Pseudovibrio sp. Tun.PSC04-5.I4: one gene and its partner. The protein of the gene in region 1 interacts with the protein of each later gene in a pairwise test. Links are inferred from orthologs where the notes say so. Each region holds a gene or a part of one and is shown in the gene's direction. Other genes may lie near its edges.

What was found.
Region 2: the proteins of BLS62_RS19140 (region 1) and BLS62_RS13275 interact in binary tests that used the Escherichia coli proteins (3 or more experiments, as listed by UniProt). The link is inferred for Pseudovibrio sp. Tun.PSC04-5.I4 from one-to-one orthologs.

Annotation. Positions count from the first base shown.
Region 1 is NZ_FNLB01000006.1:2,981,828-2,992,890, forward strand. What follows is about bases 4,657-8,075. They hold BLS62_RS19140 ([protein-PII] uridylyltransferase), read left to right. Parts: upstream 4,657-5,046; coding sequence 5,047-7,875; downstream 7,876-8,075. Other genes in these bases: BLS62_RS19135 (helix-turn-helix domain-containing protein), read left to right, coding at 4,657-4,986; murJ (murein biosynthesis integral membrane protein MurJ), read left to right, coding at 7,882-8,075. In the rest of the region: BLS62_RS19105 (acyltransferase family protein), read right to left, coding at 1-714; BLS62_RS19110 (DnaJ family domain-containing protein), read right to left, coding at 844-1,173; BLS62_RS19115 (FxsA family protein), read right to left, coding at 1,218-1,754; BLS62_RS19120 (Tim44/TimA family putative adaptor protein), read left to right, coding at 2,046-2,792; BLS62_RS19125 (murein transglycosylase A), read left to right, coding at 2,789-3,889; BLS62_RS19130 (Smr/MutS family protein), read left to right, coding at 3,916-4,596; more of BLS62_RS19135, read left to right, coding at 4,615-4,656; more of murJ, read left to right, coding at 8,076-9,435; trpS (tryptophan--tRNA ligase), read left to right, coding at 9,557-10,642; trpA (tryptophan synthase subunit alpha), read left to right, coding at 10,952-11,063.
Region 2 is NZ_FNLB01000006.1:1,764,707-1,768,567, forward strand. What follows is about bases 913-3,861. They hold BLS62_RS13275 (P-II family nitrogen regulator), read left to right. Parts: upstream 913-2,192; coding sequence 2,193-2,531; downstream 2,532-3,861. Other genes in these bases: BLS62_RS13265 (protein kinase domain-containing protein), read left to right, coding at 913-1,062; BLS62_RS13270 (VOC family protein), read right to left, coding at 1,397-1,846; glnA (type I glutamate--ammonia ligase), read left to right, coding at 2,652-3,861. Outside these bases: more of BLS62_RS13265, read left to right, coding at 1-912. UniProt on the Escherichia coli protein: P-II indirectly controls the transcription of the glutamine synthetase gene (glnA). P-II prevents NR-II-catalyzed conversion of NR-I to NR-I-phosphate, the transcriptional activator of GlnA. When P-II is uridylylated to P-II-UMP, these events are reversed.

The DNA of each region.
Region 1 (11,063 bases):
ACCACCCAATGCCAGCGATGCAAATGGCAAGTCCGCATAACCGTAGTTAACAAACAACCCGTTCACCCCCCCCCAAATCAGCAAGAATGACAGGCCTTTGAGGACATTCTGGCGAATCCAATCCGCAATCACGAAAATATTCTGCGCGAAGATATAACCAGCAAAGAAGAACACAAAGCGTGAAGCGGTTTCATCCAACAACACCCAACCCGTGTGGATCTGACTGATTTGTAGAACGGACGCGACCACAAGTGTCGCCTGCCACGGCACTTTTGCTGAATGAAGAAGCTTGGTGATGACAAAGAAAATAGGCAGAGCGTAGATAAACCAAAGCGTGCCGAACGGCTGCACATAAGACAGTGCATATTGCGAGAATACACTGCTCCACCCGAACTCTGCTGCGAACGAAGGCGCTTTCAGCACAAACTGAATAGTAAGCCACAAAATGTAGAAGTAGAAGAAGTGTACGACTTTACGATCGACATACAGACGCCAGTCCCGCCCGATGGTGAGTGCAAGGAATAACCCGGAGATCATGAAGAAGTCCGGCATACGGAAGGGTTTTGCAAAGGCAACGATCTCGCCCATAAAGCCCATCTTGCCGATTGCTTCTCCAACCCCAAGCGTGGAATGCATCATGACCACGAGAAAGATACAAAATCCTTTCGCGTAATCCACCCAATCCACTCTATTGGAGTTTTGCTGCCCAACCATGAAATATCCTAATGCAACTGCGTGCTATTATTATTTTTCACAATTATAGGTTTAGGAATGGAGTAATGCTAGTTGCTGAAAATTAAAATTTTAATAAAAAGTTAACAAAATTCTTAAAATGCTTAATTATTAGCTCACCATCTTAATTCTTGCTTCTTTTTCAATGGCATGCCGCGTTTGAAGTTCTGAGAGGCGTTTCATCACTTCTTTTTTACCAGCCTCGGTCTCAGTGACTATAACCTCGTCCTGAAGCTGTTTGATCTCTTTTTGCAACTCAATTTCTCGTGGGAGCGCACCAGATTCGGCCATGATGCGAAAACCAACGGCATCTGCTGGGTCAATTAAAGCTGCCTCTGGCCTGCGGGGAAGAGGTTTTCCCTCTCCCTTGAGGTTTTTAAGCTGCCCTTTTGATTGCGCTTTGTTTATTTGACGCTCAATCAATTTGTCCCACAGAGCCATGGCTTTGTTCCTCAAATTATTTTTTTGATTCAGACCATCTGCAATTAATGTTTCCGCGGGTCATCCTCATCAGTAGCCCATGGGCTTATACGGTTCGGGTCATCTGAGTGCGGATGATTTGCTGCTTCATCTTCTCCATGACGGGAAGATTTCCACTCATCTTCATTCAAATCCACAGTACCATCCTTGCGGCGATAGCCCGGATTCACGTTGAGGTTCTGCACCTTAACGCGGCGGGAGAGATAGTTGCCAATCGCCTCGCGCACTGGTGGGATGAAGAGCAGGAGGCCAATTGCATCCGTAAAGAAGCCCGGAATGAGTAGCATCACGCCTGCAAACACGATCATCGCGCCATGCATCAACTCATGGCTTGGTACACGACCAGCATCCATTTCGCCGCGCATACGCATGAGCAAAGATACACCTTGCTGACGAAGCATGTATGATCCTGCTGCAGCAGAAGCTACAGTGAGCAGGATTGTTGGAATTGCCCCTATCACGCTCCCAACTTCAATAAAGAGATAGATCTCTATGGTTGGAACGAGAATGAAGCAGATAAGAAGGATGAATCCGAGTGGCATAGCGTCCGCGTTGGTTCTAGGCGTTTAATTTATTAATCACCTTTTTCAAGATGACCATACTCATATTTGGGTGTCTTGCAAAAATTGCAATAACTAATTTAACCTTATACTAGCGTGGTAAGACCTTAAAAAGGCATTGGGGTGGCCAAGAAATAGCTGGAAGTTGCTCATAGAAACCTTAAATTAGTGACAGAGCCTGTAAAAATGCGCTAGAGCAGCTTATCTAGATATCTAATGCATTTGATCATCGGCGCTTAGTCGCCACGAGTAAAGGACCGGTCGGTACTCGGAATGAACGAAATATTCGACGTCTACAACATAATCTTCCTTATTGCGGCAGTTGTTATTTTTCTGCGGTTGAGATCCGTATTGGGCAATCGTACCGGTAACGAGAATCAACCCCATGATCCGTACTCTGCTTCGCAAAATCAGGATTCCAAACAATCTCAGGCACCTGAGAATGATGACAACGTTATTCCGCTTCCAGGAAGCGAGAACGTGGATCATGACCCAGAGCGCGCGGAACGCGAAGCTCGGGAACAGGTTGAAGCTGAGATCGACAAGATGGCCAAAAAAGGTTCAGATTTGAACCATGGCCTGCGTGAAATCTGGAAGGCGGAACCGTCCTTCAATCCAGCAGAGTTTGTGCAGGGTGCGCGCAGCGCCTATGAGATTATTCTCATGTCGTTCGCGCAGGGTGATCGTCGATCTTTGAAAGACCTTCTCTCTCCTGAGGTGTTCGCCGGCTTCTCAGCCGCCATTGATGATCGTGAAAGTCGCAATGAGCGTGTTGAATCCACCTTTGTCGGTATCGACAAGGCGGGGATTGTGGAAGCCAATTTTAATGCGAAGGACAAACTGGCTGAAGTTACCATTCGCATTAAGGGCCAACTGATCACCGCAACACGCGATTCCGAAAATCGGATTATTGACGGCGACCCAACCGCAGTGAGTGAACTGACTGACGTTTGGACCTTCGCTCGTGTAACTGGTGAGAACGATCCAAACTGGAGACTGGTTGCAACGGAATCTGCATGACGCCTTCTTTCTTTCGCGGCACTAAGAGCATGATTATGGCACTTAGCGTCGCGGCGGGGATAAGTTCTGCTGCTGTTGCTGGAAAGCCTTTGAGCAGAGGCCAAGCCAATATGCGAAGCACAATGCTTTCCGAGCCACTTGTTCCAGACGAAATTGATGGATGGGCTGCAGATGATCATTCTGCGGCCCTTTCCGCGTTTCTGGATCATTGCAAAGCTGGCGAAGGTAAACCGCAAAAAACCAACACTTTTGGCATTAGCGACGCAGATCTACGCAAGATTTGCACAAAAGCACGCAAAACCAACGCAAGTGATGCAAAAGACTTTTTAGAACAGAACTTTACGTTTCACCGGGTCATCAAAAAGGGTTTTGTGACCGGTTATTATATGCCGGAGCTGGAAGGTTCCCTTGTGCGTACCGCGGACTATTCTATCCCCCTGCATGGCTATCCTCCCAATTTTAAAGTTATGCCCACACGCGGAGATGTTATTGATGGTGCTCTCAACGGCAATGACCTTGAGGTCCTTTGGGTAAAAGATCCGGTTGACGCTTTTTTTACGGCCATTCAAGGTTCAGCTAGAGTTCGGTTGCCAAATGGCGAGACACGACGCCTAGCTTATGCTGGAAAATCAGGCCACGATTATACGCCAATTGGCCGTATCCTCATTGAGCGCGGCGAAATCGCCAAGGAAAACATGTCGATGGATGCCATCCGTGCATGGTTATCCGCTAATCCGACCCAGCAAAATGAATTGTTTCGGCACAATAAATCCTACATCTTTTTTGAGGTACAATCCTCTGAAAATGCTGAGGTTTCAGCCATTGGAGGCGCCGGAACGCCGCTGACAGACCTGAGATCACTGGCAATTGATGATGATCTGCACACTTATGGCAGTTTAATTTTTGTCTCCAGTGATTTAAGGGAGTACGACACAACAGGAAATCGCTTCGCGAAGCTGATGGTTGCTCAGGATACTGGATCCGCAATTAAAGGCGCAGCACGAGGCGATATTTTTGTTGGAAGTGGTGCAAAGGCAGGTGCAATTGCCGGGAATATCCGTCACGACGCGGAGTTCTATCTCCTTGTTCCAAAATAACAATTGATCGTGGACGGATCGAATAAATGACGAATGGTGATCGCATAAAGCGGCCCAAAACAAAGCAACTTAGTGATGCTGACAAGAAATTGTGGGATCGCGTCAAAGCCACTTTGACGCCGATGCACAGGGATCGTCTTGCCGATTTGCTGGAGGATACGACGCAGCTATCCGAGCCTGAGCTGGAATTTGCGCACCCTCACGGGACTGTGCACCCTCAACCTCAGCTCAAACCGCAGCTGTTATCCCCGCCGAAACCACGCGCCTCTCAGAGCAAAAAATCTCGTGCTCTCAATGGGAAGACTGCGCCTGATTACTCGCCACCGAAACCCGTTATCCCCGCTATTCCTCCGCTTACGCCGCTGAACAAGAAGGAACGTAAAAAGGTTTCTCGTGGCGGTAAGGGCTATATTGACGCGCGGGTCGATCTTCATGGTTTGACGCAATATCAAGCCCACCAAAGGCTGACCTCGTTCATTTATCAATCTCAAGCCATAGGTTATTCCCTCGTGCTTGTGATTACAGGCAAGGGGTTAGACAGTGCCTGTTCCCCTTATGGAGATGACCGCGGCGTGTTGCGCCGGATGGTGCCGCAATGGCTCTCCCTTCCTGATATGCGCAGCTGTGTGGTAGGATTCGACCAAGCCCATGTTTCCCATGGTGGCGGTGGTGCAATTTATGTACGCATCCGCAAGCGCAAGAAATAAGGCAGGACGCTCAACACGATGACGCCTTTTGGAGCCAAAGTTAGAGAACTGCGGGTAAAGCAGCAAATCACTCTGAAAGAAATGGCCGAAGCTCTTTCTGTTTCCTCGGCATATTTGAGTGCGCTTGAACATGGAAAACGCGGCACACCGACTTGGTATATGGTTCAGCGCATTATAACCTATTTCAACGTTATCTGGGATGAAGCCGAAGAATTACAACGGCTTGCAGAACTCTCAAACCCCAAGATCACCATTGATACGGGTGGATTAACACCGCGCGCCACCGAACTCACTAATATGCTGGCAACTAAAATTAATAAGCTATCAGATGAGTCTCTGGAGCATCTCATCCATCAATTAAGAGTCGTTAGCTCGCGCGACAATATCTAGTCTAACTGGGCAAAGCTCTATAAAGTCGAATTGCTGACTTTTTTGAACTGGACTGCTGTTATGACGCCTGAAGAACTCAAAGTGGATCAACTGATTGACCCGAGCTCACTTCTCAACGAACTCAACGCGTTGGTTGAGGCTTATGATGGTGATGGCAGCAATTTCAAGCTACGCTGTGACGTCCTTGCAAAGCTGAAGGCAACTCAAAAAGCAGCCAGCATAAAGATTGAGGAACATCTGAAGGAGGATTCTCTCGGGCGGCGTTGTGCAGAGCGCCTTTCCTGCGTGCAGGATCACCTTATTCAGGTCATCTACGAGTTTGCGGTTACTCACGTCTATCCCATTGAAAATCCTAGTAAATCTGAACGCATCAGTGTGATTGCCGTTGGTGGGTATGGGCGCGGAACTCTTGCCCCGCATTCTGACGTGGATCTGCTGTTTCTCTGGCCGTACAAACAAACAGCCTGGGGCGATCAGGTCGTTGAGTTTATCCTCTATATGCTGTGGGATATGGGGCTTAAGGTTGGGCATTCTACCCGCAATCTTGATGAGACTATCAAGCAGTGCAAAGAGGATATGACCGTTCGAACGGCGATACTCGAAGCCCGTTATGTGTGGGGAAATCTTGAATTATTTCAAGAACTTATGTCCCGTTATGAAAAAGAAATCGTTTCCGGAACCGGTGCTGAATTTATTGCAGCTAAACTTGTTGAGCGCGACGAGCGCCATGAACGTCACGGGGCTTCCCGTTATCTGGTTGAGCCAAATATCAAAGACGGCAAAGGCGGGATGCGAGATCTAAACACACTGTTCTGGATCGCCAAATATTTCTATCGTGTTCCCAACGGGTTAGGCCTTGTTGCAAAGGGTGTTTTCTCTCGCCGTGTATTGAATCGGTTCCGAAAGAGTCAGGACTTCCTGTGGGCCGTTCGTTGTCACTTGCATTTTGTGACCAATCGCCCCGAAGAGCGCTTAAGTTTTGATTTTCAAAAGGAAATCGCTGATCGTCTTGGGTATATGGATCATCCCGGTATGCGCGCCGTTGAGCGGTTTATGAAACACTACTTCCTTGTTGCAAAAGACGTAGGAGATCTCACGCGTATTTTTGCAGCTGCACTGGAAGAACAACATGTGAAATCCGCTCCGAGTATTTCGCGGTTCATAGGTAGCTTTGTTCCCGGCAGCAGGCACAAGCGTCGATCTATCAAAGGAACCAAGGACTTCCTTGTTGAGAATGGGCGAATTATTTCGGCAAATCCTGATGTCTTTATCAAGGATCCAGTCAATCTCATTCGGATTTTCTATCTGATCGACAAAACCAATTTGGATTTACATCCGGAATTACTGAAACTGATTCGTCGATCCCGCAAATTGATCAACGCAGATTTTAGGAAGAACGAACAGGCCAACCGTTTGTTCCTGAAAACTTTGACGAGCCGCAGCGATCCTGAAACTGTGCTTAGAGCAATGAACGAATCGTCTATCCTCGGTCAGTTCCTTCCTGAGTTTCGGAAGGTGGTCGCGATGATGCAATTCAACATGTATCACCACTACACAGTTGATGAACATTTGATCCGCTCTGTCGGAGTTCTCTCAGAGATTGAACGCGGACTTGGCGGCGACAATCATCCGCTGGCGACTGACCTCATCAAAGCAGTCAACAGTCGGAAAGTTCTTTATGTTGCAATGCTTTTGCATGATGTTGCAAAGGGCAGGCCAGAAGATCATTCCATCGCCGGCGCAAAGATTGCACGGCGGATGTGCCCGCGCCTTGGTCTCTCTCGATCTGAGACTGACACGGTTGCGTGGCTCATAGAACAACATCTCGAAATGAGCACAGTTGCGCAATCGCGTGATTTGAGCGACCCGAAAACCATCAAGGATTTTTGCCGTAAGGTTCAAAGTCTCGAACGCCTGCAACTTCTTCTCATTTTGACGGTTGCTGACATCCGCGCTGTTGGTCCTGGCGTTTTCAACGGTTGGAAAGGTCAGTTGCTGCGCACGTTATACTACGAAAGCGAAACCATTTTGAGTGGTGGCCACGGACGCATGAGCAAGCAGCAACATGTTGAATTTGCTAAGCAAGAGTTGGCTGAAAACCTGAGTGGCTGGACGGATGAGGAACTGGATAGTTACCTCAACAGGCATTATCCGGCTTACTGGTTACGCGTCGACTTGAAGAGCAAAATAACCCACGCAAACCTTATTCGCACAATTGATGCGGAGGAGGAGCACCTTGCGACTTCCGTTGAACCGCATGCCTTTGAAGGTGTTACAGAAATTACAGTTCTTGCGCCGGATCACCCGCGCCTTCTTTCCACCATTGCTCGCGCTTGTTTTGCAGCTGGCGCTAATATCGTTGATGCACATATTGATACAACCAAAGATGGCTTGGCTTTGGATACTATCTACATCAGCCGAGAATTGCCGGAAGACGAAGACGAGCACAGACGTGGTGAGCGGATTAGTTGCTTGATCAAAGAAGCTCTGCGCGGAACCTCTCCCATTCCTGAGATGAAGACAGCGGCACAGAAAGCCAATGCACGAAACAAGGTGTTCTCTCTACAAACCACTGTTCTTGTTAGTAATTCATGGTCAGAGAGCTATACGGTACTTGAAGTAACAGGCCTTGACCGCGCTGGTTTGCTGAGTGATCTGACGACAGAGATTTCCGCGTTGAACCTGAATATCGCAAGCGCTCACGTTGGAACATTTGGCGAGAAAGCAGTCGATGTTTTCTACGTGACTGATTTGACTGGTCAGAAGGTTCACAATGTGGGACGTCAGGATTCCATTCGCGATAGATTGAGAAATGCCTTTGACGGCAAAAAGCCACAAAAAGCACCTACCAGCTCTCGTCGCAAATCTCAAAAAACTGCAGGTAAATGATTCTTTATGAGCCTTTTCAAAAGCTTCGCCACAGTTGGTGGCGCAACAATGCTAAGCCGTTTATGTGGGTTTGGGCGAGATGTGATGTTGGCTGCCTTCGTTGGCACCGGCCCTGTTGCAGATGCTTTCGTGGTTGCTTTCCGTTTGCCAAACTTGTTTCGGCGACTTTTTGCCGAGGGCGCTTTCAACTCAGCCTTCGTGCCGCTGTTTGCGCGGTCTGTTGAGGAGGATGGTGAAAAGGGCTCCCGTGAGTTTGCTGGCGAGATTGCCGCTGGTTTGTTCTGGACGCTGGTAGTTATCCTCGCGCTGGCAGAAGTTTTTATGCCGCTTTTGGTTCACTTACTCGCGCCGGGTTATTATTCTGATCCCGCAAAGTTTGATCTCACCGTATTAATGTCGCGAATTGCCTTCCCGTATTTGTTGTTTATGTCACTTCTCGCTTTCATCAGCGGAATCCTTAATACATTTCAGCGATTTTTAGCCGCAGCTATGGCGCCCGTCATGCTCAACCTCGTCATGATGGCAGTCCTTGCGGCTATTGGGTTCTATGGAATGAAGCCCGATCAAACCACAGGCGTATTGCTTGTTACCGGGGTTGCGATTGCCGGTGTTCTCCAACTTGGTGTTGTTGCTATTGGAATGAAGCGCCTTGGCTTTCGCATTCCAATCGTGCGGCCACGGTGGACGCCAAACGTTAAGCGCTTGCTGATTTTGGGTGTTCCCGGCGTTATTGCTGGCGGTATTACCCAGATCAACATTACGGTTGGGACGATCATCGCATCGCTGGAAAGTGGCGCAAATTCATACCTTTATTACGCAGATCGGATTTATCAGCTTCCGCTCGGTGTCGTTGGTATTGCCATTGGTGTGGTTCTACTGCCGAGCTTGACGCGTCAACTTCGCTCCGGTCAGGAAGACCTCGTTTATCATAGTCAAAACCGGGCGATGGAGTTTGCGTTGGCCCTAACCCTGCCGGCCGCTGTTGCCTTGGTGATCATTCCAGACACTGTTATTTCTGTGCTTTTCCAACGTGGTCAGTTTTCAAATGCAGCCGTTGAGCAAACTGCTCTCGCATTGATGGCGTTTGCCTTCGGTTTGCCAGCATTCGTTCTAAACAAAGTTCTATCTCCGGGCTTTTTTGCGCGGGAAGATACCAAAACACCTATGTATTTTGCAGGTGTCTCTATGGTGGTGAACGTCACGCTGTCCATTCTGTTATTCCCTAGCTTTAAACATGTCGGCATTGCGATCGGCACTACAGCTGCCGGTTGGGTCAATACATCGCTTCTTGCATTTGTATTGTGGCGGCGCGGTCACTTTGTGGTTGATGCTGCATTGATGAAGCGGATTCCGTTATTGGGCTTTGCAAGTGCGTTGATGGGTGTTGTTGTTTACGCTGGAACTATCGTTTTGGAACCACTTTCGGAATCTAACTTGTTTGTAGTGAGAGCAAGTGAGCTTATCCTGCTGGTTCTTATCGGCCTGATTTCCTTTGGAGTTCTGGTGCAATTGACTGGCACCGTGGATTTTCGCGCACAAATGCGGAAATTGCGGCGATAACAACCACCCCATTCAGGAAACCACTTGCACCGCACGTGATGGCTCGCCATAAACATGCCGTTCTGGTTAAATTACCAGCCCACAGGCCCTTCCACCGGCCGTAGCTTAGGGATTTGCGAAAATGACGGCGTTTCAGCCTCGCGTATTCTCCGGTGTTCAACCCACCGGAAACCTTCATCTTGGTAATTACCTTGGTGCTATTATCCGCTTCGTTCCGCTTCAGGACCAGATGCCGACTATCTTCTCCATCGTTGATATGCATGCAATCACGCTTTGGCAGGACCCTACTGAGCTGACACAGCAGACCCGCGAAGTAACGGCTGCTTACCTTGCGGCCGGTGTTGATCCGAAGAAGTCGATCATCTTCAACCAAAGCCAGGTGAAAGAGCATGCTGAACTGGCATGGATTTTCAACTGTGTCGCTCGCATGGGCTGGCTGAAGCGCATGACTCAGTTCAAGGACAAAGCAGGGAAACACGCGGAAAACGCTTCTGTTGGTCTGTTTGCTTACCCTAACTTGATGGCTGCGGATATTCTGGCTTATCGTGCAACTCATGTACCGGTTGGTGATGATCAGAAACAGCATCTTGAGCTGACACGCGACATTGCGCAGAAGTTCAACAACGACTTTGCTGAGCGCATTAAAGAGCTTGGCCTTGGAGTTCCTAATCCTGAGCCAACTCATGATGCACCGGAAGAAATCTTCTTCCCAATCACAGAGCCAATGATCGCTGGTCCAGCAACCCGCATCATGAGCTTGCGTGATGGTAACAAGAAGATGTCCAAGTCTGACCCTTCTGATCTTTCCCGCATCAACCTGACAGATGATCAGGATACGATTGCGAAGAAGATCAAAAAGGCAAAGACTGATCCGGAAGCCTTGCCAAGTGAAGTTGATGGTTTGAAAGACCGCGCTGAAGCTGACAACCTTGTTGGCATCTACGCTGCACTGGCAGGCCGCACAAAAGCTGATGTTTTGGTAGAGTTTGGCGGACAACAGTTCTCAGCATTCAAGCCGGCCCTTTCTGAGCTTGCCGTTGAAAAGCTGGCACCAATGAACAGTGAAATGCGCCGCCTGATGGATGATCCAAGCACAATCGATGCTGTTCTCAGGGACGGTTCTGAACGTGCTGCTGCGATTGCTGAGCCCGTTCTGCATGATGTTCGTCGCATCATTGGCTTCCTTGAAAGCCGCCGGGGCGCGTAAGGTTCAATATCAATATTGAGAGAGCCGTGGATCATCTGCGGCTTTTTCTGTTTTCGGGTTCAACCTTTGGTTTCCAATGCAACTAAAGAAAGATCCGAAAACGCAATAGATTACTTGACGTATTGGTTAATTCGCGGCCTAAGAGGCCTATATCGCTGGATATTTTCTGTGGCCGTGCTTATTTCGCAGAAAATTGACCGGAAATGCGCTCTATTTGCGCTGTGTTTATTGACAGAGGGCTAGTTGCACCCCTACATCCTTGCTGATTGATAGGTGGGGCTTCCCCCAATACATCAGATGGTCGGATTAATGATTGAAACTCGTATTGATCGACGGTTCGCTAAGCTCAAGGCTGAAGGACGTCCTGCACTCGTAACCTTTATTACAGCAGGAGACCCGGACCTCGCCACCTCACAGGCTA
Region 2 (3,861 bases), 1.2 Mb from region 1 along the record:
GGGTTAAATGACACCAGCTCTATGGAGAGCACAGCAAATCCTGATGCGCCTTACAATGCTGATACGACCGCTCTGGAACAAACCGCCAAACGCCTTGGTGCCGGTACCTATGGCGAAGTCTACCTTGTCAAAGAAGACAACAAGTCCTTCGCCTTTAAAATCGCAAACTCTGAAAACGGTTGGAAAGCTCTGGAACAAGAAGCCCAGATCTACGAAAAGCTTGCTGAAATCGGGCCACATGACAACGTCGTCAAAGGTATGGGCATCAAAGAGGTTCAGGGCGTTCGTGGTCTTGCGCTCGAACATGTGGAAGGCTGCGAAGCGGGTAAGCTCTTCAACACCGCAGAAAAGCTCTACACAAATAACAAGTTAAGCCATTCCCAATATTGGGGAACCGTTCAGTTCATCATGCGAGATGTTCTAAGTGGCGTGCAGCATCTGGCACAGGCAGGTATCAGCCACAGCGACATCAAAGGCGGCAACCTGCTGTATGACACGGAAAACCAGAGCATCAAGATCTTTGACTTTGGGTGCGCAGCTATCATTGAGCAGGATCCAGTTACCGTTGGAACGCCAGCATACTCTGCCCCCGAAGCTCTGCTGTCTCTTCCTCAAAAACAACGAGCCAGCGAGGCGCAAGACACCCCCGCCGTTGGCCAGATGACCCGTCGGTCAGGTGAGCACGCTGAGAACCTCTTTGCAGCACAAAACCCCGGAGATGCAGCAGCCCTCTCCTATGCGATGCACTCGAAGCTGGAAGGCATAGAGCGCCGCGGTGAAGCACTTGAATATCAAGCTCTCAATCAAACAGATGATCCAGCTATTGCAGGCGCACTGGGCAACTTCGGTAAGGGCGGAGAAACAGCCTACGTTGAGTTTGTGAACCTCTCAACCCTATTGGACATAAGTGTCCGTGGCACAGCGGAAGAGCTCATCAACAGCAACTTCATCTCAGACCCATTGTGCCAACCTGATGAAGCCCGGCAAGTCATTTCAGGGCTCATGACCAAGATGGAAGAAGACAAAAAAATGGAAATGGCGGCCCCGATGAACCGCAGCTAATTCCTCAAAGACCCGCCCCATCACAAACAATAACTTAAGCCGGTTTTTACCGGCCTTTTTATTGGTCCCCATGATCAGTCATGTACAAACTGAAAAGATACCAAACGTATGGGAGCAGAACTTTACCGCGAGGTATTCTGAGGTAAAAATGCAACTAGGACATTGCATTCAGAATTACATGCACAACAGCAGCGCAGAGCTCTCAAGAACAAGAGGCTCCCCTAGCTTCATCACCCGCATAAAACAAAACTTGAAGGCTGCAAAAGCAGCCCTCATGCAGCCATAGCAAGCCAACCCCACTCGTTCGGCTGAATACAAATGCACCCTACCCGCTTTAGCGATTCGATTTAGGTGCAGGTTTCTCTTTCAAGCGCACTTCAGCACGGTCATCACTTGCAATAACCACATCCTGAGGCTGGGATAACTCAATCAAATTGCCATCCGGATCTCTGATATAGACGGAAAGCAATGGCGAGCTCGCACCTGTTCGATAAACAGGCCCCTCCACAATCGCAACAGCCGCTGCACCCAACCGGGCAATGGCCGCATCTAGGTTCTCAACAATGAAACAAAGATCAGCCGTTCCAGGCACCTGCAGCTGCGCCAAAGGCTCATGCTCCACATCAACAGGTTGCAGATTAATTTTCTGCTGCCCGAAATGAAGACCACGCCGGCCACCACCGAAAATGACTTCATCCATACCAAGCACGTCCTGATAAAAACGACTAGCACGGTCAACATCGTGAACAGTAAGAACCACATGGTCGAGACAAACCAACCTCATTACCCACTCCTTAGCTCTTGTTACAAACACAATAGCGTCAGCAGCCCCGCGCGACTACCTCCTAGATTCTAGCGAGATGAACAAATAGTAGTTTGCCTATTTTTTAACCATCATGAGTATCGATTAAGCAGCAGATATATTTCAGGACCAATGCTCCCTTACTAATTAAGGGGCAAACTGCCCGAATTAGTGGCTTTTTAAGAAAATTTCAAAACTGGCACGGTTTCTGCATTCATATTTCCGTAAGTTTTGAAGTACGAACTTTTTGCACACCTGCTAGTCACTTGCACGCGCATGCAAGGCCAGCGGACGAAGCAATACAAGACGAACTGGGAGTGTGACGACCATGAAGAAAATTGAGGCAATCATTAAGCCGTTCAAACTGGATGAAGTGAAAGAAGCACTTCAGGAAGTTGGTCTTCAGGGGATCACCGTTACTGAGGCAAAGGGGTTTGGTCGCCAAAAGGGCCATACCGAGCTCTACCGCGGCGCCGAATACGTAGTAGATTTTCTGCCGAAAGTGAAAGTCGAAATCGTACTCAACGATGACCTTGTCGAAAAAGCTGTCGAAGCCATCCGCGATGCCGCACAGACTGGTCGCATTGGTGATGGTAAGATTTTTGTTTCCAGCATAGAACAAGCCATTCGCATTCGGACCGGTGAGATCGGCGAAGACGCCGTATAATTTAAAATCTCCTTAGGGATAAACGAGGGCCACGCCATTGGGGGGACAATTCCACAAGGCTTGGGCTTCAAAATAACAACACGACGCCACTGGCGATTTTCACATGAGGAATTGGAAGTTATGACAACCTCCGCTGATATCTTGAAAGAAATTCAAGAAAAAGACGTTAAGTTCGTAGATCTTCGTTTTTCAGATCCACGCGGCAAGCTGCAGCACGTCACAATGGATATCTCCCAGGTACACGAAGACATGTTCGCTGAAGGCGTTGCATTTGATGGGTCATCCATCGGTGGCTGGAAAGCAATCAACGACTCCGACATGATGCTGATGCCAGATACAGAAACAGCTCATATCGATCCGTTCTTCGCTCAGTCCACTATGTCAATCTTCTGTGACGTTCTAGACCCAGTTTCCGGCGAAGGTTACAACCGTGACCCACGCATGACTGCCAAACGCGCAGAAGCCTATGTGAAAGCATGTGGCGCTGGCGATACTGTATTCGTTGGTCCAGAAGCGGAATTCTTCATCTTTGATGACGTTCGCTTTGCAGCTGACCCATACAACACCGGTTTCAAACTGGATTCTTCTGAACTGCCGTCCAACATGGACAGCGAATATGAGTCCGGCAACCTTGGTCACCGTCCACGCACCAAAGGCGGTTACTTCCCGGTTCCACCAATCGATAGTGCGCAGGACATCCGTTCTGAAATGCTCTCCGTTATGTCGGAAATGGGCGTTAAAGTTGAAAAGCACCACCACGAAGTGGCAGCAGCTCAGCATGAACTTGGTATGCAGTTCCAGACCCTGACAACGTGTGCCGATCATATGCAGATCTACAAATATGTAGTTCATCAGGTTGCACACGCCTACGGTAAGTCCGCGACCTTCATGCCTAAGCCAGTCTTTGGCGACAACGGCACCGGCATGCACTGTCACTTCTCCCTTTGGGAAGACGGCAAACCAAACTTTGCGGGCAACCAGTATGCAGACCTCTCCGAGAGCGCTCTGTACTTCATCGGTGGCATCCTTAAGCACGCAAAATCTTTGAACGCGTTCACCAACGCGTCCACAAACTCCTACAAGCGTCTGGTTCCAGGTTATGAGGCTCCAGTTCTTCTGGCGTACTCTTCCCGTAACCGTTCTGCATCTTGCCGTATTCCATTCTCTACCTCGCCAAAAGCCAAGCGCGTAGAAATTCGTTTCCCAGATCCTTCAGCGAACCCGTACCTGGCGTTCTCTGCACAGCTGATGGCCGGCCTTGATGGTATCAAGAACAAAATCCATCCTGGCGAACCAATGGACAAAAACCTGTACGACCTGCCACCAGAGG